Regions from separate parts of the Pseudoalteromonas rubra genome, predicted to be linked through region 2. Evidence: predicted binding sites of a transcription regulator. Region 2 holds the regulator's gene; each other region holds the start of a gene.
The links. Region 2 encodes FliA, which starts transcription of late flagellar genes. Its sites were predicted from a motif close to CTAAAGNTNNNNNNNNNNNNGCCGATA; they were not measured.

Region 1 (8,229 bases), 200 kb from region 2:
CGCCAGACACCGAGGTCAGGAGCTGGGGTTAAAAATCCGCAAGCTAAAGCAAGATTTAGCAGATGAGAAAGCGGCTTACGAGCAGGACAGCCCCAAGGACAAAGAAAAGTAACGCAATCAGGCCATGCACCTCAAACACAGTGGCCTGAACTGCAAATGCTAATTGGATAATGGGCGTCCACCGGTGATTTTATTGGCACGCCCTTCTTCTTTGGCTTTTTCAGCCCGGCGGCGACGCGCTTCTTTAGGATCGGCGATAAGTGGGCGATATACCTCAATCCGGTCTCCGGCACGTACTACGTGATTCAGCTTAACAGTTCTGTTCCACACACCTAGGCTCAGGTTCGTCGGATCAATTTCAGGACACCGTTCCAAAATACCACTTTGTAAAACCACTTGCTCCACCGAGGTTCCCTCTGCAACGTCGACACTGAGCGTGGTGGCCTTATCAGGCAGCGCAAATACCACTTCAACCTGGATCATGAACGTACTCCGTATACAATTTTAGCTCGCTGTGTAAAGGCAGAGACCATGTTCTTCGCCACTTCATTAAAGATACGGCCAAATGCCAGCTCAACCAGCTTATTGGCAAATTCGAACTCCAGCTTCAAACAGACTTTACACGCTTGCTCATCCAATTCGATAAACTCCCAATATCCGTGTAATGATTTAAACGGACCATCAACAAGCTGCATTCTAACCCGGTTTCCTTCATACTGATTCTTAGTCGTAAACCATTTTGTCAAACCAGCCTTAGAGATTTCAAGGCTTGCAGTCATACCCTGATCCGAAGTATCTATCACCCGCGCCCCGGAACAATGCGGCAAAAAAGCGGGATAGGCGTCAACATCATTGACCAAGTTAAACATCTCTTGTGTGCTATACATCACTAACGCACTTTTTTCTACTTGTGGCATACGCTCTCCAAACTCTAACAAGGCGATTTTACCAAGGTTTTCAAGATTTATCTTGTTTGTGACAGGCGACTGCGCGAAAATAGCGACAATTTTTGATCCGCGCCGATATACAAGGTAGACTAAGCCATTATGGCAAAGAAAAAACCAAACAAATCAAATAGCAATACCATAGCGCTAAATAAAAAGGCGCGTCATGAGTATTTTTTACACGACAAGTTCGAAGCGGGTATTGAGCTTCAGGGGTGGGAAGTTAAAAGCATTCGCTCTGGTAAGGTCAATATCACAGATACTTATATTCACCTGAAAGACGGCGAAGCCTACCTGCTTGCCAGTCAGATCCAGCCGCTTAATAGCGCATCCACACATGTTATATGCGATCCAATGCGTTACCGTAAGTTGTTGCTTAAAAAACGCGAAATAGACCGCTTGATCGGTGCAACTGAGCGTGATGGCTTCTCATTGGTTGCCACAGCCATGTACTGGAAGAAGTGTTGGGTTAAACTTGAATTTCACCTTGCCAAAGGTAAGAAGATGCATGATAAGCGGGCCGACATCAAAGACAGAGACTGGTCTCGTGATAAAGAGCGCCTGATGAAACATAAAGCTTAATACCAAGACACATAAAAAAACCGCCTTTCGGCGGTTTTTTTAGCGCTTAATGGCCTTTGCCATTAAGCTTTATACTTTTGCATAACCAAAGTCGCGTTAGTACCGCCAAAACCAAAACTGTTCGACATCACAGTATTTAGTTCCTGCTCACGCATTTCAGTAACAATATCCAGGCCTTTTGCCTGCTCATCCAGCTCGTCAATGTTGATAGACGGTGCGATGAAATTGTTTTCCAGCATCAGTAATGAGTAGATAGCTTCGTGAACGCCTGCAGCACCCAAAGCGTGACCTGTCATTGCTTTAGTTGCACTAATCGCAGGAGAGTTATCACCGAATAACTCCTGAATAGCGCCCAGTTCTTTCACGTCACCAACCGGTGTAGACGTACCATGCGTGTTCAGGTAATCGATTGGGCCATCAAGATCTTGCATCGCCTGCTTCATACATCTCACTGCACCTTCACCAGAAGGCGCAACCATGTCATAACCATCAGATGTTGCACCATATCCAACGATCTCTGCATAGATATGTGCACCACGAGCCAGCGCGTGCTCAAGCTCTTCAACAACGACGATACCGCCACCACCTGAGATAACAAAACCATCACGGTTTGCATCGTAAGTACGCGAAGCGGTTTCTGCCGCGTCATTGTACTTGGTTGACAAGGCACCCATAGCATCGAACTCCATTGCCAGAGTCCAGTGTAGCTCTTCACCGCCACCTGCAAAGATCACGTCCTGCTTGCCCAGCTGGATTTGCTCAACCGCGTTACCGATACAGTGTGCAGACGTCGCACAGGCAGAACTGATTGAATAGTTCACACCTTTAATTTTGAACGGTGTTGCCAGACAGGCAGAAGCTGTACTCGCCATCGTGCGCGGTACCATGTATGGACCAACACGCTTTACGCCTTTCTCGCGCAGAATGTCTGCGGCTTCAACCTGATATTTAGATGAACCACCACCTGAGCCAACGATCAGACCAGTACGCTCATTTGAAACTTGCTCAGGTGCCAGACCTGAATCTTCAATCGCTTGCGCCATTGAAATATAAGAAAATGCAGCTGCGTCGCCCATAAAGCGATGTGCTTTACGGTCAACCAGAGACTTCACATCAATATCCAGCTTGCCAGATACCTGGCTGCGCAGATTTAGGTCTGCGAACTCTTGGTTAAAAGCGATACCACTTTTACCCGCTTTCAAAGACTCTAGTACTTCTTGCTTGTTGTTACCGATGCTTGACACTACACCGATACCCGTAATAACGGCTCTTCTCATGGGTAATTCCCTTAGGACTTTTTAAATTTACGCGTATTCTACGCTGAAACCAGGCACCAAGTGGTCAGCTTTCCAGCGTACACACGTACTCTGAACTGATATTTGTTAAAATGCAACGGACGAACGCAAATAAAATCCGTAAAATAGGCATCAATTTAGTAGCGAACTTTTACACACACTATGATACGCAACGCCCAGATACACTTTAACGACGCAGGAACACCCGTCGCAGACAGCTTTGACGATGTCTACTTTTCAAATGATGATGGCCAGGCTGAGTCCGACTATGTTTTTTATTCGCAAAATAAGCTCAATACCCGCTTGCTGAACCATGATCGCAACCACTTTGTGGTTGCAGAAACCGGATTTGGCACCGGCCTGAATTTTCTTAATACCTGGTCTCAATTTCAACGACTAAAAACACAGCGTAACGTCCAGCGTCTTTATTTTATTTCATTCGAAAAATACCCGATAAAGATTGAAGATTTAAGACAAGCCTTAAAAGCATGGCCAGATCTGTCTGAACAAGCCGGACAACTCTGCGCCCAATATCCGGACGCTGTTGAGGGTTGCCATCGCCTTGAATTTGATGATGGACAGGTGATCCTGGATCTGTGGTTTGGCGATGTGCACACCTCCTTGCCGAAACTGTCTTATGGGCCACAGGGCCTGGTTGATGCCTGGTACCTGGACGGCTTTGCACCGAGCAAAAACCCGGACATGTGGCAACAATCTCTGTTCGATGCAATGGCGGCACTGAGCCGAGACAACGCCACGTTTGCCACCTTCACCGCAGCTGGTTTTGTCCGCAGAGGCTTGCAGCAAGCAGGTTTTACCTGCCAAAAAGTAAAAGGTTATGGCCGAAAAAGAGAAATGGTAATCGGCCAGTTTGGGACAGCCAACGCGCATGCGACTAACCCACAATACTACCGTCACGCTCCTCGTGCACTCGGTAAGGTTGCCATTATAGGCGGCGGCATAGGCTCAGCCTGTTTGAGCTACCACCTGGCCAAACGTGGTATCAATACAACCTTATTCTGTAAAGATGACACGCTGGCCGGTGGCGCATCGCATAATCGTCAAGGTGCCGTGTACCCCAACCTGCAAGCCCAGTACAGCACAACCAGCGAATTGTATGGCTTGAGCTTCTTATACGCACGCCGCTTTTATAAACATATTGAAGCATTAGGCTTTAACTATGACCATGACTGGTGTGGCGTGCTGTTGCAAAGCGTCACTGAAAGTAAGCGCACACAGCATCATAAAATTGCTGCTAGTGAAATATTTCCCAAGTCGCTGATACGCCCCGTCTCTGCGACAGAAGCGCAAACGCTGGCCAATATTGATACGCCATTCGAGGGGCTCTTTATTGAACAGGCCGGCTGGGTAAGCCCACCTCAACTCACCCAGGCTGTTTATGATGCAGCACAGGCTAGATGCCGTAGTCAGCAACATTTTAATGCAGACGTCAGTGAACTCGAAAAACGCGAGGACGGCTGGTATTTACAGGTCAACAGTCACTGGCAGGGCCCGTTTTCTGATGTGTTTGTGTGTGGCGGTGAACACAGCGATATGTTCACTCAGACTCAGCAATTAGGGCTGCACGGTGTACGCGGCCAGGTTTCGCATATCCAGGCAGGCGAAGCCTCGTCTAAACTCACGACCGTGTTATGCCATAAAGGGTACTTTACGCCCAGCATGGAGGGAGAGCATTGCATGGGCGCTACCTTTGAAAAATACAGCAAAGGCCGGGAAGTCACCGAGCAGGATAACCTAACCAACCGTGCTCAGTTACAGGGCTTTTATGCAGATACTGAGTTTGATCAAAGCCTGGGGGAGATCACTGGTGCTAAAGCGGCTGTGCGTTGCTGTTTCAACGACCACTTCCCGATGGCAGGTCAGGTGCCGGATCCTGACAGCCTGTGCAGTGCGTTTGCAAACCTGCGCCGGGGCAAGCACGATGACTTTGAGCCGTTAACGGAGCCTCATGAGGGATTACATGTGGTGACCGGATTTGGTGCCAGGGGACTATGCAGCGCCCCTTTAGTGACAGAGCACCTGGTTTCGGCGCTGTGTGACGAGCCCCGCCCATTTAGCGAGCGGATCAATCAGGCACTGCACCCTGCCCGCTTTGTGGTCCGGGACTTAATCAGGAATAAGATCTAATCCGAAACTGCCACTTTGCAGCGGCGCGCCCGATAAGCGCGCCTGGCTGTTACGGTTTCGAGATCTGGATAATTACCCGACGGTTTTTATCGCGACCAATCGGTGTGTCGTTTGGTGCAACGTGACGCTTTTCCCCAAATCCATCGGTGACAATTTTATCTTCGGGTATTCCTTTAGACGCCATGTAGGTTTTTATCGCTTCGGCCCGCTTTTTCGACATAGCCATATTAACCGAGCGGCCGCCATAGCTATCGGTATACGCCGAAATATAAATGGATTCAATTTGCGGGTCGTTATTCAGATACTCCCCGATCATATCCAAACGTTTTCGTGATGACTTGGTCAGCTCACTGCTGTTGAACTTGTAATTCATAACAGTAAATGCGATGTCTTCAAAGCTGTAGGGCAGCAAATTATCGCGACACTGCAAAAATTCCCAATAGGCATTTTTGAAGTTCACAGATGAGAGTGCCACGGAGATCTGATCATGCTGGTTTTGCCAGTCTTGATAATAAAAAGTGGGATAATAACCCTTTTCTAGCTCTGTCAGCACCTCCCAGCTGATGGCATTGGTGAGTTCACCATCAAATTTCTTCAACAGCTTCATCTGGCCCATCACTCTGGCTGGTAACCCAGCCCGCCACGCTGGCGGCACAGATTCAAGGCCGGCAAAGTCGTAACTATCAGGCCTGACTACCATATCCAGATTAAAGGTGAGATCTTTATTCTTACTCGCCGTAGCCATAAATATCGCTTCGCCGTAATACGGGACTTCGTGTGACAGAGCACAAGACAACCGTGTTGTCCTGTCGACAAACCATTGGGAGTTGTCTGCTGTGGCAGAGTATTGCCGCATTGCACCCTGCGCCTGAAGTGACAGGATACTCAATGTGGTAGCAATAATCAGGTTCGCTTTAAACTTCACGCTCTTACTCCGCTTTAAACAAAAATACCGAACTGGGCGCGCGGGTTGATTGACCATCGCAATCGTCAGTCGACGCCTCACCGATAGATTAAGCAATAATCATGCCTTTAAAAACGGACTTTGACGGCAAAGTTCTGACGGTAGGGCTCTCTTTGCATATAGCGTGCGATACGTTCAGGAAACACGCCAGTAAATTCGCATCTTTATCTCTGATCAGTATAATAGGCCGCTCAATTTAGTAAACCAAGCAGATTATGGCAGAACAAGAGCAAACCCTATTCGCAAAGCGCTTCCGCGGCTTCTTTCCGGTCGTCATTGACGTTGAAACCGCAGGCTTTAATAAAGACACCGACGCACTGCTGGAAATTGCCGTCAGCATGCTCAAAATGGATGAACAGGGCCTGCTCAGCCTCGACCACACGGTGCATTTTCATGTCGCACCTTTTGAAGGTGCCAATATCGAGCAGTCGGCGATTGAGTTCAATGGCATTGATCCCTTCAGTGCGCTGCGTGGCGCGGTTGATGAAGAAGAAGCCATCAAAGAGATCTGTAAAGCGGTACGTAAAGCCCAAAAAGCAGCAGGATGCCAACGCTCTGTGGTAGTCGCGCACAACGCCGCATTTGACCACGGATTCTTAAACGCAGCCATTGAACGGTGTAAAATCAAGCGCACTCCATTCCACCCGTTTGTGAGTTTTGATACTACCTCGCTGGCTGGGCTGGCACTGGGTCAGACCGTACTGGCTAAAGCCTGTCGCACTGCGGGGATTGAGTTTGACAACAGTCAGGCACATTCAGCCCTGTATGATACCGAGCGCACTGCTGAACTGTTCTGCCATATCGTGAATAAGTGGCAGGCACTGGGTGGCTGGCCTTTGCCAGACGTTGAAGATGAGAGCGACGAAGCGTCAGAGTAGCAAACCAACCTGAGATACGCGATACCAAGCACTGAGGTATCGCGACGAGATCACTGAGTGGCGAATTCCTGGGTGATCTTACCCTCGTCTAGCAATACCGAATGAGGCGGATAGATCCGTGAAAAAGATTTGCTGTCTCTGGCAATAGTCAACTCAATTCCCGGATGCATCAATTCATTAATCTTAATCCGACTAAGCTTTAATAATCGCGCCAGCTTATGCTGCACCAGCTTCATATTTCTTTGATTACGTGCGTAATGTTTACTGAGCTGTTGTTCATTCTGAGCCAGCTTGCTGAGATAAGCATCGCGTTTATTAGAAGCGGGCGCCTTTTGGGCTTTTATCTGTGCCCGTTTCAGGGCGAGGGTTTTATCTGTGAGGCGTTTTTCGAGGTCTTTAAATTCTTGTTGTTTTTGCTTTAGCATATGCCAATCCTGGGCCAGCGCAATCCGCGTTCGTGTCCCCGACGGAGCCCCCACTTCGCCCGCTTCGATGCGCATGGCGTCATAGACTGTACCACCGATCAACTTTCCTCTTGGCGTATCACCTTTTCCTACCCGGATCATGCGCTTGGATCTGAGATCACAATGTAAAACCTGGCGCTCAATCAGCAGATCTTGTTCAGATTCTATATGGCAATATTGGGCATATCCGATAGAGACTGTACGCTTTGCTTTGATACAACAGCTGAAATCTTCGCCTTCATCTCGCTTACGACCTATCACGCCTAGCATTACCGTCACGGCACCATTGCTTTCAAGTTGGGCTGACTCGACAAATCCAATCACTGTGATATCACCGGACGCTTTGATTTTCATACCATCTTTGACATCACCGCTGACTATCACACTACCGTCAAATTCAATATGACCTGTGGTGACATCAACCTGATCGTAACACAATACATCATCAACGCGGATCCCACGTGGCAAAGCAACAGGTACACCTTTGGCATCAGCAATGAGTAGATTAGGATCATCCGGTGAGATTTTCGTGCCTTCAGGTACTTCCAGCGCAAAATCCTTACCCTGCTTGGGTTCAAGTACATCACCAAATACAGAGTAGCCTTCTTCACCGGGTGTTGGCGGGACGCGCTTCATAAGAGGACTGCCCGGACTCACCGTAATAATGGCGCCCAGGTCACGCATATCAACTTTGCCGCCATCTTTTTGTTGCGGACTCAGCACTCTGTCTTGCGCTGTCATGCACAAACGGACAAATCGGGCGTCAGTGCCATCTTTAGCACGCTGACCATGGGCAACGATGCCGCTATAGACACTACCCGGAGACTGCTCAAACTGCTGGCCTAAAAAGTTATCTAAAGCCTGCTTACTGATGCCACGCTTAACGCCTGCTGATTTAAGTGCTTCATGGGCTTGATCCATGGTGACCATTTTACCGCCGCGTGCCGTTGTCAG
Region 2 (8,229 bases):
TGCTCTCTGTTTTGAATACACGAGAACATTTCATTGATGGTATCGAGTGATTGCAAAATCACATCCATCAATTCTGGTGTTACCTGACGCTGTCCCTGACGCAGGACATCAAACACGTTTTCCGCACCGTGACAAGCGTCTACCAACTCAGTCATGCTCAGGAAGCCTGCGCCCCCTTTAACGGTATGGAAACCACGGAAAATCGCATTTAACAGCTCTTTATCTTCCGGGTTGTTTTCTAGTTCGACAAGCTGCTCAGATAACAGTTCGAGTATTTCCCCAGCTTCAACAAGAAAGTCTTGTAAGATATCTTCATCGACTTCAAAGCTCATTCGCATACTCTCCTATTAGAAGCCCAAACTAGACAACAGGTCATCAACTTCATCCTGCCCAGATACGACATCATCTCGAGACTCAGCGTCCAAAATTGGACCCTCAGGACCTGATAACTCGTCAGTAACGGCGGGGGCTGTAGTTTGTGCCTGTGGCTGGGCTGCAGTTTGTTGACTTTCATCTGCGCTGCCGAATACGGTCAACAAGTGAATTAGGCTGTCTTCAACTTCACGAACCAACTCAATGACACGCCGGATAACCTGTCCGGTTAAATCTTGATAATCTTGTGCCATCAACACATTGGTCATCAGATTTTGTAATTCATCTGTACGGCCTTTTGACGACTGCATAAAACTGTCAAGATCGTGGCACAAGGATTTGAACTCTCCAAGCTGGATATCCCGGCTCATTAATCTGTCCCAGGTGGGCTTAATTTCAGAGAGTTCATCGGCTAGTTCTTGGGCTAAGGGAAGACTTGCTTCTACGGCATCCATGGTTTTATTGGCAGCGCTTTCGGTCATCTCCATGACGTAATTAAGGCGCTGCTTGGCATCTGGAATGGCTTCTGTCGTGAGATCAGCTAAACGGGTATCTAACTCAAAATTCTTCAACGATTCATGAAGTTGTCGAGTTAGCTTCCCCACTTCAGCAAAAAGCTCTGATTGTTCTTTATTGGTGGCCTCAATTAATATCTCATCAGCCTTTTCCTGCTCACCTTGTTCAAGGTATTCAACGAGCAGTTTAGCCTGTTCCAGAGTTATCTGTGGCACAGAAGATGTTGACATAAGCCTACCCTTATCAATACTAGCCTAAACGTTCGAACACTTTTTCTAGTTTGGTTTTCAGGGTGCCTGCCGTAAACGGCTTAACGATGTAACCATTAACTCCAGCCTGGGCAGCAGCAACGATTTGTTCTTTTTTCGCTTCCGCTGTAACCATGAGTACTGGGATGTGTTTAAGCTTATCATCAGCACGAATTGCACGAAGCAAATCGATACCTTGCATGCCTGGCATATTCCAGTCAGTTACGACGAAGTCGAATTCCTGATTTTGCAACATTGGAAGTGCCGTACTGCCATCATCAGCCTCTTGAACATTGGTAAAGCCTAAGTCTCTTAGCAGGTTTTTGATTATTCTTCTCATCGTAGAAAAATCATCAACCACGAGAATTTTCATGTTCTTATCCAAAACTTCCTCCGGTGAGGTTTGAACCTATATTGTAAAACTAACTCTAATTGATCCAGTCATTGATCTTCGCACGAAGCTTGATCATTGCTTGACCGTGAATCTGACTCACTCGAGATTCGCTGACCTCTAAGATCGCACCAATCTCTTTTAAATTCATCTCATCGTTATAATACAAAGACAACACCAAAGCATCGCGCTCAGGTAAAGTCTTGATCGCATTGACTAACGATTCGTTAAAGCGCTCATTTTTAACATTATTGAATGGTTTGTCTAGCGCAAAATCGTTGCCTGCGGGAGAAATTACGTCTTCATCTACCCCCAAGTCTTCGATGCCGATCACTTTACTTGCATTGACATCATGTAAAATATGATGGTACTCATCTAGCGTAATATCAAGTTTTTCAGCGATTTCAGTATCTTTTGGTTCCCGTCCAAGCTGTGCTTCTAGCTCAGCAATGGCCTCTGCAACCATGCGACCGTTTTTGTGTACCGAGCGGGGCGCCCAGTCACCACGGCGGATCTCGTCAATCATTGCGCCACGAATTCGAATTCCTGCAAAAGTTTCAAAGCTCGCCCCTTTGCTCGCGTCAAAATTTTTGCAGGCTTCTATCAGTCCAATCATACCTGACTGGACTAAATCATCGAGCTGAACACTGGCTGGTAATCTGGCTAACAAATGACAGGCCACCTTTTTCACTAAAGGCGTATGACGTTCCACCACCTTATGTAGGTGGTCTGTCGTTTTATATCCCGCCATGCGGTTGACCGGTGAAGCCATCTTTAACCGTTTACCAATTGCTCAATAAAGAATTCCAAATGACCTGAAGGTTGGTGGGGAATGGGCCACTTGACAGCTTTGCTTGCCAGGCCTCTAAATGCCACAGCAGCAGGTGAATTAGGATAAAGCTCAACGATGGTTTTTTGACGGCGTGAAGATTTACGCATATTTTCGTCGAATGGGATCGTTGCAACCAGCTCTAAAGCGACATCTAAAAATCGGTCTGTAACCTTGGACAGCTTAGCAAATAACTCCTGCCCTTCTCTTAAGCTGCGCACCATATTGGCCACAATTTTGAACTTGTAGACGCCATGTTCACGGCTTAATACTTTGATAAGCGCATATGCATCAGTAATAGAAGTCGGCTCGTCACACACTACAACCAGTACATCCTGTGCAGCACGAGAGAAACTCAGCACCATGTCTGAAATGCCAGCCGCCGTATCGACGATTAAAATATCAAACTCGCTGCTAAGCTCACTGAAGGCACGGATCAAGCCTGCGTGCTCGGCAGGCGTTAATTCGACCATATTTTGTGAGCCTGACGTTGCAGGCACGATACGGATCCCAGCCGGACCCTCTACCAAAATTTCGTCTAGCTCGCATTCGCCGGACAATACATGAGATAAATTTTTCTCAACCCTCAAACCTAGCATGACATCACAGTTAGCCAGACCTAAGTCAGCATCAAGCACCAAGACCCGATTACCCTGCTGTCCCAACGCGATGGCAGTGTTGAGGGATACATTGGTTTTACCTACTCCACCTTTACCACCAGTCACTGCGATTACTTTTACACTGTGGTTATTTTTTTGGTTCATTCTCCGCAGGCCACTTGCTTGATCTAAAACTGTATTAATCATACATTCCTACTGTCTGGGACGCCACTGGTACACGTCGCGAATGTTGTGCTTTTGTTCTCTTTAAATACAATTGCTCAGCCTTTTTGACTAACTTCTGAGCGTTTGCCACGCGAATGTCTTCAGGCACTCGCTGACCATTGGTAAGATACCCTATTGGCAGACGATTTTGAATCGCTATGCTAATTATCTCACCTAAACTTAGACTTTCATCAAGTTTTGTAAAAATACAACCACTTAAATTGACTTTTTTAAAGTGGTTTACGGTTTCTTGCAGTACATGCATCTGAGCAGTCGCACTTAATACCAGGTAGCTGCGAATGTCAACACGGCTACTGCGCATCAGGGTGTTTAGCTGCTCCGTCAAGCGTAAGTCACGCTGACTCATCCCCGCCGTGTCTATTAATATTAGACGCTTATTGCGTAAATGATAAAGAACCTCTGCAAGTTCATTGGCATCTTTTACTTGCTTAACAGGACAGCCAATGATCCGACCATAGGTTGCCAGTTGCTCGTAAGCACCGATACGATAGGTATCCGTTGTGATCAGTGCCACATTATCGGCACCATATTTCTGTGCGCCCAGCGCTGCCAATTTTGCAACTGTAGTGGTTTTACCAACTCCTGTTGGTCCGACCATGGCATATACACCGCCCTGACGCAGAATATCGTTGTTTGTTGTATGCATTTGATTGACAACCATATTCAGCAGTGCGTTCCACGCTTCTTTTCGAGAAACGTCATCAGGGATAAAACAAGCCATCTGCTCTGCGACTTCCGCACCAATTCCCATGCCTTTAAGACGCTCAACCAGACAAGCGCGGGTTGGATCACGACGTGCCATTTCCTGATTCATCAATCCAGATAACTGGAATTCAAGTAGCTGACGGATGGCGTTCATTTCATCACGCATGGAAGACATTTCATCGTCGTTGGTTTTTTTCTGTGCCGCAGGTTCGTCACCAAAGCCCTGATCAAGGTCATCTCCAAATTCCCAGGAAGTGGCTGCATCACGGCTATCAAAATCATGACTTTGTGCTTCATAACGCGGTTGACGCGCAGCCTGAGGCGCAGCTTTTGCTGGTGCTTCGTTACGTTGCTGAGCGCCAAACATGTCATCTGTGTTAATGCCAGACTGAGAAAACATAGAAGCAAGCTCGGGCGACTTAGGACGAGGGGCTTGGCGCTCAAGCAAGGCTTCAAGACTGTCTGCAACCTGCGCCTGCTTCTGAGGCTCTGCACGACGCGGTTGAGGACGAACCATTCTGGCAGGCTGACTGTAACTGTGCTGGGCACTTTGCCCAGGGGTTGCCTGACGAGGAGCAGCCTGCGCTGCGCTTTGCTGAGGAGCTGACTGCGCCGCCTGAGGCTGTGGAGCTGGTGTCCGATCATTGTCTACTGCAGCGACGATTTCAACGCCATCTGCCAGTTTTTTATTTGACATGATCACTGCATCTGCACCTAGCTCTTCTTTCACTTCTTTTAAAGCGGTACGCATATCTTTTGCAAAAAAACGTTTAATCTTCATGGTCAGCCCCTTCTAGTCCTCTACTGTCCAACTGAGCTCACTATCTTGATTTGTCTCTCATCCGGTACTTCCTGATATGACATCACTCTCAGTCCCGGTATGGTGTGTTTTACAAATCTTGACAGCACACTTCTTAACATACCTGAGGTTAATAAGATGGACGGCTCGCCGAGCATTTCTTGCGTTTGATGGGCTTCTCTTAATGAACCTTGAAGCCGCTCTGCAAGGCCTGGCTCTATGCCTGCCCCCTCATCACCTGCGTTCTGTAGAGACTTATGCAACATCTGTTCCAACTCAGGCGCCAATGTTATGACAGGGATTTCTTCAGCCCCACCGACCGCATCCTGAACAATCAGTCGACGCAGTGAAATACGCACTGCTGCCGTCAGTACATCCGGGTCCTGACTGCGTGGGCCATACTCAACCAGGGTCTGAACAATGGAGCGCATATCACGAATTGCAACACCTTCATTCAGCAAGTTTTGCAGTACTTTTACAATCGTAGTGAGTGGCAGGATATCTGGTACCAGACCTTCCACCAGACGAGGGTGACTCTTAGCCAGCATATCAAGCAGGTTCTGCACCTCTTCATGCCCCAGCAGTAAAGACGCGTTATTAGTCAACAGCTGACTGATATGTGTCGCTACGACCGTCGCTGCATCAACCACTGTGTAGCCAAGAGAATGAGCTTCGTCTTTTTGCTCTGGTTTGATCCATACCGCTTCCAAGCCAAACGCCGGATCTTTAGTCGCCACGCCATTAATTGGACCAAAAACCTGACCTGGGTTGATGGCCAGCTCATCACCATGCTTCAGCTCACCATCTCCGGAACCCACACCCATCAAAGTGATACGATATGCATTTGGATCCAGCTCCAGGTTATCGCGGATATGTACAGGCGGAACCAAAAAGCCCAGTTCCTGAGATAGCTTTTTACGTACCCCTTTGATGCGGTTTAACAGCTCACCACCTTGCGATTGATCAACCAGCGGGATCAGGCGATACCCCACTTCCAGGCCAATTACATCGACTGGCTGTACATCATCCCAGCCCAGCTCTTTTTGTTCCTGCTGCTGAGACGCAACCGCGCCACCTTTCGATTCTTCAGCTTCCTGCTCTTGTGCTTTAATTTTTTGTTGATGTGAGTAGTAAGCCAGATATCCGATCAGGGCACCCAGACCGAGGAAGGCAACATGAGGCATGCCAGGTACGAGTCCCATAACAATCAGGATCCCCGCAGCGATAGACAAAGATTTTTCATTGCCCAGCTGCTGCGTCATTTGCTCACCCATGTTGTGCGATTCATTCTGACGCGTCACCACAATCGCAGTACCAATCGACAGTAACAGAGAAGGAAGCTGGGCAACCAGGCCGTCACCTATGGTCAACAGGGTGTATACTTCCATAGCCCGGCCAAATGACAGATCATGCTGCACCATACCTACGAATAAACCGCCAATGATGTTAATTGCCAGGATAACGATGCCTGCGATGGCATCCCCTTTTACGAATTTACTGGCACCATCCATCGAACCATAGAAGTCGGCCTCACGAGTTACTTCTTCACGTCTGGTTCTCGCTTCGTCTGCGGAGATAAATCCGGCATTCAAATCTGCGTCAATCGCCATCTGTTTACCCGGCATTGCATCCAGGGTAAAACGTGCAGATACTTCGGAGATACGACCGGCACCTTTGGTGATAACCACAAAGTTAATGATGATTAAAATCAGGAAGACCACCAGACCAACCGCATAGTTACCGCCAATCACAACGGAGCCGAATGCTTCGATCACTTTACCGGCTGCGTCACCGCCGTTATGACCCTCCAACAATACCACCCGGGTACTGGCAACGTTCAGTGCCAGACGTAAAATAGTCGCAATCAGTAGCACCGATGGAAACATACCGAATTCAAGCGGTTTCATGGTGTAAACCGTCACCAACAGCACCACGAGGGCCAGTGCGATATTGAATGAGAATAAGATATCGAGCAAAAATGGCGGCATAGGCAGGACCACCATGCCCAATGCAGCCAGAACCAGTACCGGTGTACCGACCCCTTTGGCATATTCTTTTTTATCTCGATTAATCTGTTGTAAAACCGCTTTAAAATCCATAACTTACAAACCACAAATTATTGACGCAGTTACATTAAAGCAAGTTTAATACCAACTAGACTAGTGTTTCAGTTCATCAGGAATGGGCAGGTCTTTTCTTAATTCAACCGGGCGCTTACCGCGACCCTTGTTAAACTTTTTCAATTGAAATACGTAGGCCAGCACCTGGGCTACGGCGGTGAATAGTTTTTGCGGGATTTGGTCGCCCACTTCGGTCGTATGATACAAAGAGCGGGTTAAAACAGGTGATTCAACAATCGGGACTTCATTCCCTTTGGCTATTTTACGGATCTGCATCGCCAGTTCATCAACGCCTTTGGCAATCACCATGGGTGCACCCGCTTTTTCCGTGTCGTATTTTAACGCCACAGAGTAATGCGTTGGGTTGGTGACCACCACATCGGCATCAGGCACTTCCTGCATCATCCGTCGTTGTGACATTTCACGCTGTGTGCGCCGAATACGGGCTTTAATCTGAGGATCACCTTCCGAGTTCTTATACTCATCTTTGACCTCTTGTAGCGTCATTTTGAGCTGTTTATGGTGATTGTAACTCTGATATGGCGCATCAATCGCTGAAATAATGATCATGGTGCAGCTCAGCGCCAGAAACATCCAGGCCAGAATTTCCAGGGAGTGCATAATGCTGCCCGGGATTTGCTCGATGCTAAGGTGCAGTATCTCGTAAAAGAATACCTTAATAAGCAATATCGCAAACCCGGCCACCAGCACAAACTTGAGGATCGACTTAATCAATTCCACCGCGGCCTGAGGCCCAAACATCCGCTTAATGCCTTTCATTGGCGACATTTTACTTGGCTTGGGTGCCGCGGCTTGCCAGCTAAAGTTAAAGCCGCCTAACAGAGTATTGCCAATGATCCCTGCAACCATAATGATCAATACAAACATACTCAGCGGAAAAATGATTTCGGAAAAAGCATCCCCCCAGACAGAAAACATTTTGGTGGTGTCATAGGTTTCGTTACGATTCAGCGTAAACATTCGACCCATCATGTTATACAACCCCTTGGCAATATCCGGGCCATACAGCAGCAATGAAACAGCAGAAAATATGAGCACAAATGTTGTACCCAGCTCTTTTGAGCGGGCAACCTGCCCTTTCTTACGGGCATCCGATATTTTCTTGTCTGTGGGTTCTTCCGTACGTTCCTGACCAGAATCTTCCGCCATCGTTTTGCTCCCGCTACTCGATTACACCGTGCAACCAATCAGGTTACACAATAATTCTGTCATTTTCAGCCACTGAAACTCGTATTGGATCACAAAGTTCCCCATCGTTGCCCAGATGATCAACAAACCCGATACCATGGTAAAAGCAAATCCCACAGAGAAAATATTCATCTGCGGTGCAGCGCGCGTCATGATGCCGAATGACAGATTGATCAATAGCATGGCGGTTAGCGG
Region 3 (8,229 bases), 440 kb from region 2:
GTAGCTCATGATCATATTGAGCCTGATCCCCACCCCTTCCTGATCCTGATTTTTTTTCTCAGGTAATGCCTGAAAGAACAGGTGCGAGCGGTACTCTCCCGCTGCCATGTTTCTTTGACGGCGCAAAGCCAGCTTAACGACCTGACGTTCACCAGGCGCTAGACGAACTTGTTTTGGTGTCATTCTGAGTAAGCCACTCAAACGCATAGGGTTTTCCTGCTCAGACACATCTGTGTAGCCACCTTGTGGCAATGCCAGCTTTTCTTTAAAGCTCAGACGATAGGTTTTATATTCCTGACTGCTGTTAATCAGAAACACCTTGGCACTGCGTTGTCGCTCATCAAAGACAACCCGAGTCGGGGAAATCAATAAGTTCGCGTACACGTGTGTTGTACAAAACAGCAGGGCGAACAATACGATGTGGGTAATATACTTCATTGAATTTTGCCTATTTTACTGCTCATGAAGGCGAGTCCCGGTGTTTACCGGCTAATAGCTAAGTTAATAGCTTACTTCGATACTGACTGTCGTTGCATATTGACCATCTACATAGAGCGCTGCTGAAGCCTGGCTTTGTAACGTTCCGCCAATTAGCAGACGGGCGCGGCCATCCCGGTCGGTGAATACCCTGGCAGGATGATGTAGCTTAGTCACACTCAGCTTTCCCGCAGTGATTAGGTTACTATGCGCCAATTGGTCATTGAGCAAATCAGTCGATATATTCAGATAAACACCCGCAGGAAACGATTCCAGCAGGAGTTCAGCCGGGTGCCCTTTTTTGATCACATGAATGCTACCCGATGAGCTGGTGCCACCTCCAGGTGACACAACAACACTGCTTGCAACACTGGGGTCCGCCACAATAATAGTGCCGAAACTCAGATCCGCATTATGTATAATATTGGCCTGACTGCACCAGCTACAGAACAAGCCCAAAAACACAAACAGCGCCTTCATGGGAGACCAGCGGGCACCTTGCCCGCCTCTGCACACTAGTAGCTTAGCTCTACGTTAAAAGTGCCTTCATATTCGCCATCAAGGTAATTACCCTTATCTGCGCTCTCAGTGGTGAGTGTCGCGCCCACATTAAAGGCAATTTTACCATCAGCATCAGCCTGAACCGTTGTTGTTGCAGCAGCAGGGGTGGTGCCTGAGGTCACATAATAAGTAAAAGCGCTCAGCTTAAAACCCGGTGTGCCAGGTGGCAGGCTTTGTGGTAGCACATCCGTTTCTGTCGGGTCAGTAATGGTCAGTGATGCATAAGGTGCGACGCCATCAACAGTAAACTTGGCAGGAGAGCCTGGCTCAAGGATAGCAATTTCGGCTTTAGCCACATCCGTAGAAGCGGCTCGCGGTGCCGTATTTGGGTTAGCAGAAATAACCAGGGTGGCCGTTTCTACACCACCCGTGTCACCACTGGCTCGAATTGTACCAAAGCTCAGCGGCTCAGTATTTTCAAAAGTGAAGACATTTTTTACTGTTACTGACGCTTTAAACTCTGCAGGCTGTGCAGTAGTCAGTGCCGGCATTACAGCCAGGATTGAGAGTAGAGAGTACTTTTTCATTAACTTTTCCATCAGTTTATCCTTTTTATTAAATAGCCGTATCCGTAGTCGGCCAACAAATTCCATGTGCATCGCATCACCAATGCACACGTAAAACCACAACTTTATAGTTATTTTTAATCATTGTTAGAGTGCCCTTGGGTAGAAAGGTGCTCAAACTTGAATAAAAACACTACACAGACATCTAATATATCGTACCTGAATACTAAAACTTTAATTTAATTTCAATATTTTTAGCTAGTTAACCAATTTGCATGGTTGACCACTGGCCTTAATTAAGCGGCAAAATAAACGCCTTTCTTGCTCAGAACCAAACCCGGAAGCCTGCGTAATGAAGAACTGAGAGCCATTTTGTGAGGGTGATTGTGAATAAATTGAAACGGCATTAAACATCTCAGGATAATAACTTTGTATTAGTGACAGAGATGCTTTAATCCGTTGATTCTGTGCCTCTGCACGCGTATCTAACAGGTGACGACCAAATTGCACCACAAACTGATTTTGTCCCGGTGTAGCAAAGGTGTTAGTGACAGCAGTCGGCTCCGCCCGGTGGGTAGTAACGGGTTTTTCTGGCTGCATCAGCTTTTCTTCAATTGGCTCAACCCCACTGGAATCAGATAACAAAGTCAGCAGCTGAGACAGGTCCTGCTCCATCTTAGCGACTCGTTCAATATTGGCTTTGTGCTGATTGTAGGTTTTGATTAATTCAGCCCGGGCAAGCGCCTCGGCCTCTTCATCTGGTGATGGATTCGAGCTGCAAGCAGATAAGAGCACAGTGCCTGCAAGTAATATCGCATGCGTTATCGCAGGTGTTTTGGTGCGTTGATGGCACATGCTGGAATGGTTCAACATCGTTGTCGTGCTCCTTTTATAACAAGCGGCCTTCACTGGCCGCCAACTACATATTACGCCTTTTGCACCCTAAATCGCAACAGGTGCTTTAATGTTAGGGTCGGCATCATACCCCTCTATTGCAAAATCTTCGAAACGGTAATCATAAATAGACTCTGGCTTACGCAGGATATTGAGTGTCGGCAGGCCTTTCGGTTCGCGCTGTAACTGCTGCTCAATCTGCGCCATATGATTTGAGTAGGCATGCAAATCACCAAAGCTCACAATCACTTCTCCTGGTTCAAGGTCGCATTGTTGCGCCAGCATATGCACCAACAAAGACAAACTGGCGATGTTATACGGCAGCCCCAGAAAAATATCTGAGCTACGAATATACAGCTGCCCGGATAATTTACCATCTGCCACGTAGAACTGATAAAGCAGGTGGCAAGGCGGTAAAGCCATACGACCGGCCTGAACATTTTCTTGCGGACTCATCGACTCATCGGGCAGATACTCAACATTCCAGCCATGGAATAAGATGCGACGACTGTTCGGATTATTTTTGAGCGTATCAACCACATAGTCTATTTGATTAACTTCTCCGCCGTCTTTGGTCGGCCACGCCGTCCACTGCTTGCCATAAATTGGGCCAAGGTCGCCGTTTTCCAGTGCCCACTCATCCCAGATTTTCACCCCGTTTTCATTTAACCAGGTTTTATTGGTATCGCCTCTAAGAAACCAGATCAGCTCATTGGCAATGCTCTTGAAGTGCAGCTTTTTGGTGGTCAGCAACGGAAAACCATCCTGGAGGTTGTGACGAATTTGACGACCAAATACGGAGCGCGTACCAGTACCAGTGCGGTCCCCTTTCTGGGTGCCGTTTTCTAATACATCTCGCAACAACTCCAAATACACTTTCATGCTTTACTCCTCAAATTATCTCACTAATAACCCGACTCAGGGCTTATCTGGCACGAAAGTATACTACGTTCGCACGCTGGGGTAACTAATTCACGACGGGATTTATTGGCAGGCAATGTGGGCCCCTGAGATCTGGGGCCCACTGACATTTATGCGCGGGCAGTTGCGATGCGCTTGTGGCTCCAGAGCATCAGGCCCAGGCCACCGATCACCATAGGTAAAGACAAGATCTGTCCCTGAGAAATCATACCGGCATACAAACCGATATGGGCATCCGGTTCACGGAAATACTCAACGATGAAACGGAAAGTACCATATCCAAGCAGGAACAAACCTGCCACGCTGCCAGCCGGACGTGGCTGCTTTCTGTACCAGATCAGCATGATGAACAATACCAGTCCTTCCAGAAACGCCTCGTAAAGCTGTGATGGATGACGCGCAATCGAGCCTCCCGTTGGGAAAACGACGGCCCACGGAACATCTGTAGCACGGCCCCAAAGCTCACCATTGATAAAGTTACCAATACGTCCTGCCAGCAGGCCTACCGGTACCATGGGAACCACAAAGTCGCCAACCGCCAGCGGAGATTTATTGAATCGCCAGGCAAAAATAAAGATACCCGCTATCACGCCCAATGCACCACCGTGGAAGGACATGCCGCCCTGATCAATGCGCAGCAGATACATCGGATTTTCAAGGAAGAGGTTGAACTGATAAAACAAGACGTAGCCTATTCGTCCGCCCAGGATGACCCCCAACATGCCATAAAACAGCAGGTCACTGACTTCATCTTTGGTCCACCCCGAATTGGGCTTATCGGCTTCTTTATTCGCCCACCACATGGCAAACGCAAAACCGATTAAATACATCACGCCATACCAGCGCACACTTAGGGGTCCAATCGAAAATATAATTGGATCGATTTCTGGAAACTGCAAAGCCATCGCTTTCCCTCAATAAAATAACATTTTTCCCGCAATCACCACGAGCAGTAACGCGAACACTTTCTTAATCACTGGCACCGGCAGATAGTGCGTTGCTTTGGCGCCCATTGGCGCGACAAACCAGGATGTCAGCACAATACCAAATAATGCCGGTAAATACACAAAACCGGCAAAACCGTCTGCTAATTTCAATGCCTGTCCACCCGACACTATGTAGCCAACGGAGCCAAACAAGGCAATCACAATTCCACTGACCGCCGCGCAGCCTATCGCTTTGCGCATATCAACTGAAAAATAGCTCAGCAGCGGTACGATCAGTACACCTCCACCAATGCCTATCATCGCAGACAGAGCGCCCATCAGGGTGGTGATGGCGGTTAAAACCGGGCCTGACGGCAAATCGCGTGGCTTGTCGGGGGCCGACGATTGAGAACTGAAGACCATTTTAATGGCAATAAGCAACACAGAAATGACAAACGTCCACTTTACCCAGTGCACCGGGCTCAGGGAAACCATAAAGCCGCTGACTAAAGCCCCCAGAGCCACGCCCGTCATCACCCAGGGCGCAATCTCCCAGGGCACGTTACGATTTCGGTGATGCGCCAGCGCAGAGGAGGTTGACGTAAATAATATCGACGCCAAAGACGTGGCAATGGCCACAATAATCACATGTTCATCAGCCAGCACCTCGAAATACAATAAAATTGCCGACAGTACCGGAACAATGATCAAGCCGCCGCCAATGCCAAGTAGTCCTGCGAGAAAACCAACCACACAGCCAAGCAAGGCGCAGCTCAAAATGAGTAACACACTGATTGTCATAAAGACACTCTTATTATTATGGGCGCGTTATAGTAACGTATCTGAACAGACGCCTCCAGTCGTGGTTCAGGCTGTATCACTTTTGGTATAAAGTAACTCGCTTAGTCCATGCGCTATCAAAAATTCACGCAATAGCCGGTGAACCTGTTTGGCACTGGATGCTGTGAGGCACTGAGTAAGTAAGGCCTCCATATCTTTGACGGCAAGCCGACGCAGTGTCCATTTTATTTTGTTCAAAGACGAAATATTCATACTGAGGCGACGAAATCCCATCGCCACAAGTAAAATGGCGCCTTCAGGTTCACCACCCAGTTCACCACATAAACTGAAGGGCAGCTCCAGCTGCTGGCAATCATCGGCAATTTTTTTCAATACCCGCAACACACTGGGATGATACGGCTCAAACAGCTCTGCAACCTGTGCATTGGCCCTGTCTACCGCCAGCAGATATTGCGTTAAATCATTACTGCCAACTGAGCAAAAATCGACTTTTTCAGCCCATTCAGGTAATAAAAAGATACTCGATGGTACTTCAAGCATCACGCCAATATCGGGTTTATCTATGGTATAAAATTGGTCGGCCCACTCTTCCTGTAGTTCAAAGTAGGCTTGCTCCAGTAACCCCAAAGCTTCATCCACTTCCTCGGTATGACTGACCATAGGCAGCATAATACGTAAATTGCCCAGACCTGCATTGGCTTTAAGCATGGCCTTAAGTTGATCTAAGAACAGCTCAGGGTGATCCAGCGTAACCCGGATCCCGCGCCAGCCAAGAAAGGGGTTATCCTCACTGATGTTAAAGTAGTCCAGTACCTTGTCACCGCCAATGTCGAGCGTACGCATAATGACAGGTTCAGGATGATAACGTGCCAGCACATCGCGATACCAGCTCTCCTGCTCAGCCTGAGAAGGAAACTGTCCACGCTGCATAAACCAGGCTTCGGTACGATATAATCCTACACCATCACAATATTTGGCACTGAGGTGCTCGGTAGATAAGTCCAGGCCTGCGTTGAGCAACAGGCTGATCCGCTCACCGTCCAGGGTGACAGAAGATAAATGGTGCTCAGCTTCAAATTTGTCATGTAGCTGACCCTCTTTAAGCTTCAGTGCTGAGTATTCATTGCGCAACACGTCGGATGGCGAAATATAGACACGCCCGGCGTAAGCATCGAGGATCATATCTTTGCCATCGAACTGCAACAAAGGAATGTCTTCAATCCCCCAGATAGCGGGGATCCCCATTGCCCGGGTCAAAATAGAGGCATGCGAATTTGCCGAGCCATGTACACTGATGACCCCTTTAAGCTTGTTTTTAGGAACCTCGGCCAGCATCGCCGGTGTCAGTTCATTGGCAATTAAAATGGTGTTATCCGGATGACTCTTAACCATGCTCTCAGTGCTGACCAGATGATGCAAAACTCTGAGTCCCAGATCTCGAACATCAACCGCCCGCTCACGTATATAAGGATCGGACATAGCTTCAAACTGCGCCACCAGTTCGATAATCACATGCTTTAACGCAGATTTGGCATTCCACCCTTGCTCCAGCTGCTGTTCAACGCGCTGACCCAGGCTGCGCGCATCCAGCAGCTGCTGATACACTTCAAATACAGCCAGTGCTTCTTTCGGTAACGAATCACTGAGGGTGTTTTTCAGCACATGAAATTCTTGTCGGGTCGCGGCAACCGCCTGTTGGAATAGCTGCCGCTGCTGATGCATATGTTCACACTGCTGAGATTCAATACTGGCAAAGTCGAGCTTTGGAATGACCACAAATGCTTCACCAAGGGCAATACCTGGCGCGCTTGCCACCCCCTTGAGCACTGATGTTTTATGACTAGAGGCATCCTGCTTCAGGACAGATTGCAGTTCTACCTGTGCAAGTTGTGAGGCCAGCTGAGCAGACAGCGTAATTAAGAAGGACTCCTCATCATGGCTGAAGACGCGCTCTTCTCGTTGCTGCACCACAATCACGCCCAGCACTTTTCGTTGATGTACGACAGGCACTGACAAAAAGGCATTGTAGCCCTCTTCGTGCACCTCGTCGTGTAATTTGAATCTAGGGTGACTCTGGGCATGCGCGATATTGATGGGCTCTTCACGCTGGGCAACCAACCCAACCAGACCCTCTGTGAAGCCGACCCGAAACTGGCCAACGGCGTCCGGATTGAGGCCGTCACTGGCCATCAATACAAAGTTGTCCTGGCTATAATCGGCAAAGTAAACGGAACAACACTCAGTTTGCATTGCCTCCTTAACCATCATCACAAAGCGAGATAAGGCCATTTCGAGGTTATCCTGCTGTGAGACTACCTCCGCGATGGTTCGTAATGTTGCTAACACGCCTGACTCCTAAATTGGTAGAAATCGCTCTGTACTGCTCATTTACTCTTTCTGTTAAGCATAGCCAACACTGGTGACGATACGCTGTGCTATCTAACGGCGTCTCCAGTGGTGGTCTTTATGTGCATGTTCTTTACGATTAAAAGGCATCGCAAAGGGGGCAAACTCTTTCATCACCCTGCGGTATACATCGCGTTTAAACGACACAACCTGGCGCACGGGATACCAGTAACTGACCCAACGCCAATCATCAAATTCGGGGTGATGTGTGCGCATTAAGTCTACATCTTCATCTTTGCACTTGAGTTTCAGCAGAAACCATTTTTGCTTCTGGCCAATACACACTGGACTTGAGTCTTTACGGATCAGTCGCTTTGGCAATTTATAACGTAACCAATGTTTTGAGCTGGCAACGATTTCCACATCTTCCGGTCGTAGCCCAACCTCTTCATGCAGTTCGCGGTACATGGTCTGCTCGGGCGTTTCACCTTCATCCACACCCCCTTGCGGAAACTGCCATGAATGCTGGCCATAGCGTCGCGCCCAAAATACCTGCCCCTGATTGTTACAAATAACAATTCCTACATTGGCACGAAATCCTTCGGCATCAATCACCTTAAGTGCCTCGTATATTTGTTTGATATGATTTTGATTGTTCCACAACTCAGAGCACTGGGCAAATTTAATTCCTGCTTTTACGCAACTTACCCACAACTTGTGCATAAGTTTAACTATTCATGATGATTTTACAAACAAATCCACAATAACCTAGTCAAATTTGCATTTTCTCCACAGAA

Region 1: the regulator FliA is predicted to act here: its motif matches at 5,955-5,981, upstream of AT705_RS00240 (flagellar protein MotY).
Region 3: the regulator FliA is predicted to act here: its motif matches at 1,756-1,782, upstream of AT705_RS17010 (DUF4402 domain-containing protein).

The regions. Positions count from the first base shown of each region.
Region 1 is NZ_CP013611.1:49,648-57,876, reverse strand. It holds gene AT705_RS00270 (DUF2069 domain-containing protein) at 1-112, shown strand, start outside; gene AT705_RS00265 (RnfH family protein) at 160-483, opposite strand; gene AT705_RS00260 (SRPBCC family protein) at 480-917, opposite strand; gene smpB (SsrA-binding protein SmpB) at 1,047-1,526, shown strand; gene fabB (beta-ketoacyl-ACP synthase I) at 1,589-2,803, opposite strand; gene mnmC (bifunctional tRNA (5-methylaminomethyl-2-thiouridine)(34)-methyltransferase MnmD/FAD-dependent 5-carboxymethylaminomethyl-2-thiouridine(34) oxidoreductase MnmC) at 2,984-4,969, shown strand; gene AT705_RS00240 (flagellar protein MotY) at 5,019-5,894, opposite strand; gene rnt (ribonuclease T) at 6,149-6,811, shown strand; gene AT705_RS00230 (DUF342 domain-containing protein) at 6,862-8,229, opposite strand, start outside.
Region 2 is NZ_CP013611.1:4,384,524-4,392,752, reverse strand. It holds gene AT705_RS18845 (chemotaxis protein CheA) at 1-332, opposite strand, end outside; gene AT705_RS18840 (protein phosphatase CheZ) at 348-1,118, opposite strand; gene cheY (chemotaxis response regulator CheY) at 1,138-1,521, opposite strand; gene AT705_RS18830 (RNA polymerase sigma factor FliA) at 1,565-2,299, opposite strand; gene AT705_RS18825 (MinD/ParA family ATP-binding protein) at 2,302-3,162, opposite strand; gene flhF (flagellar biosynthesis protein FlhF) at 3,155-4,687, opposite strand; gene flhA (flagellar biosynthesis protein FlhA) at 4,708-6,804, opposite strand; gene flhB (flagellar biosynthesis protein FlhB) at 6,865-7,995, opposite strand; gene fliR (flagellar biosynthetic protein FliR) at 8,017-8,229, opposite strand, start outside.
Region 3 is NZ_CP013611.1:3,944,095-3,952,323, reverse strand. It holds gene AT705_RS17020 (fimbrial biogenesis chaperone) at 1-438, opposite strand, end outside; gene AT705_RS17015 (DUF4402 domain-containing protein) at 502-957, opposite strand; gene AT705_RS17010 (DUF4402 domain-containing protein) at 993-1,565, opposite strand; gene AT705_RS17005 (hypothetical protein) at 1,803-2,417, opposite strand; gene AT705_RS17000 (thymidylate synthase) at 2,487-3,320, opposite strand; gene lgt (prolipoprotein diacylglyceryl transferase) at 3,470-4,264, opposite strand; gene AT705_RS16990 (sulfite exporter TauE/SafE family protein) at 4,274-5,086, opposite strand; gene ptsP (phosphoenolpyruvate--protein phosphotransferase) at 5,153-7,432, opposite strand; gene rppH (RNA pyrophosphohydrolase) at 7,526-8,047, opposite strand.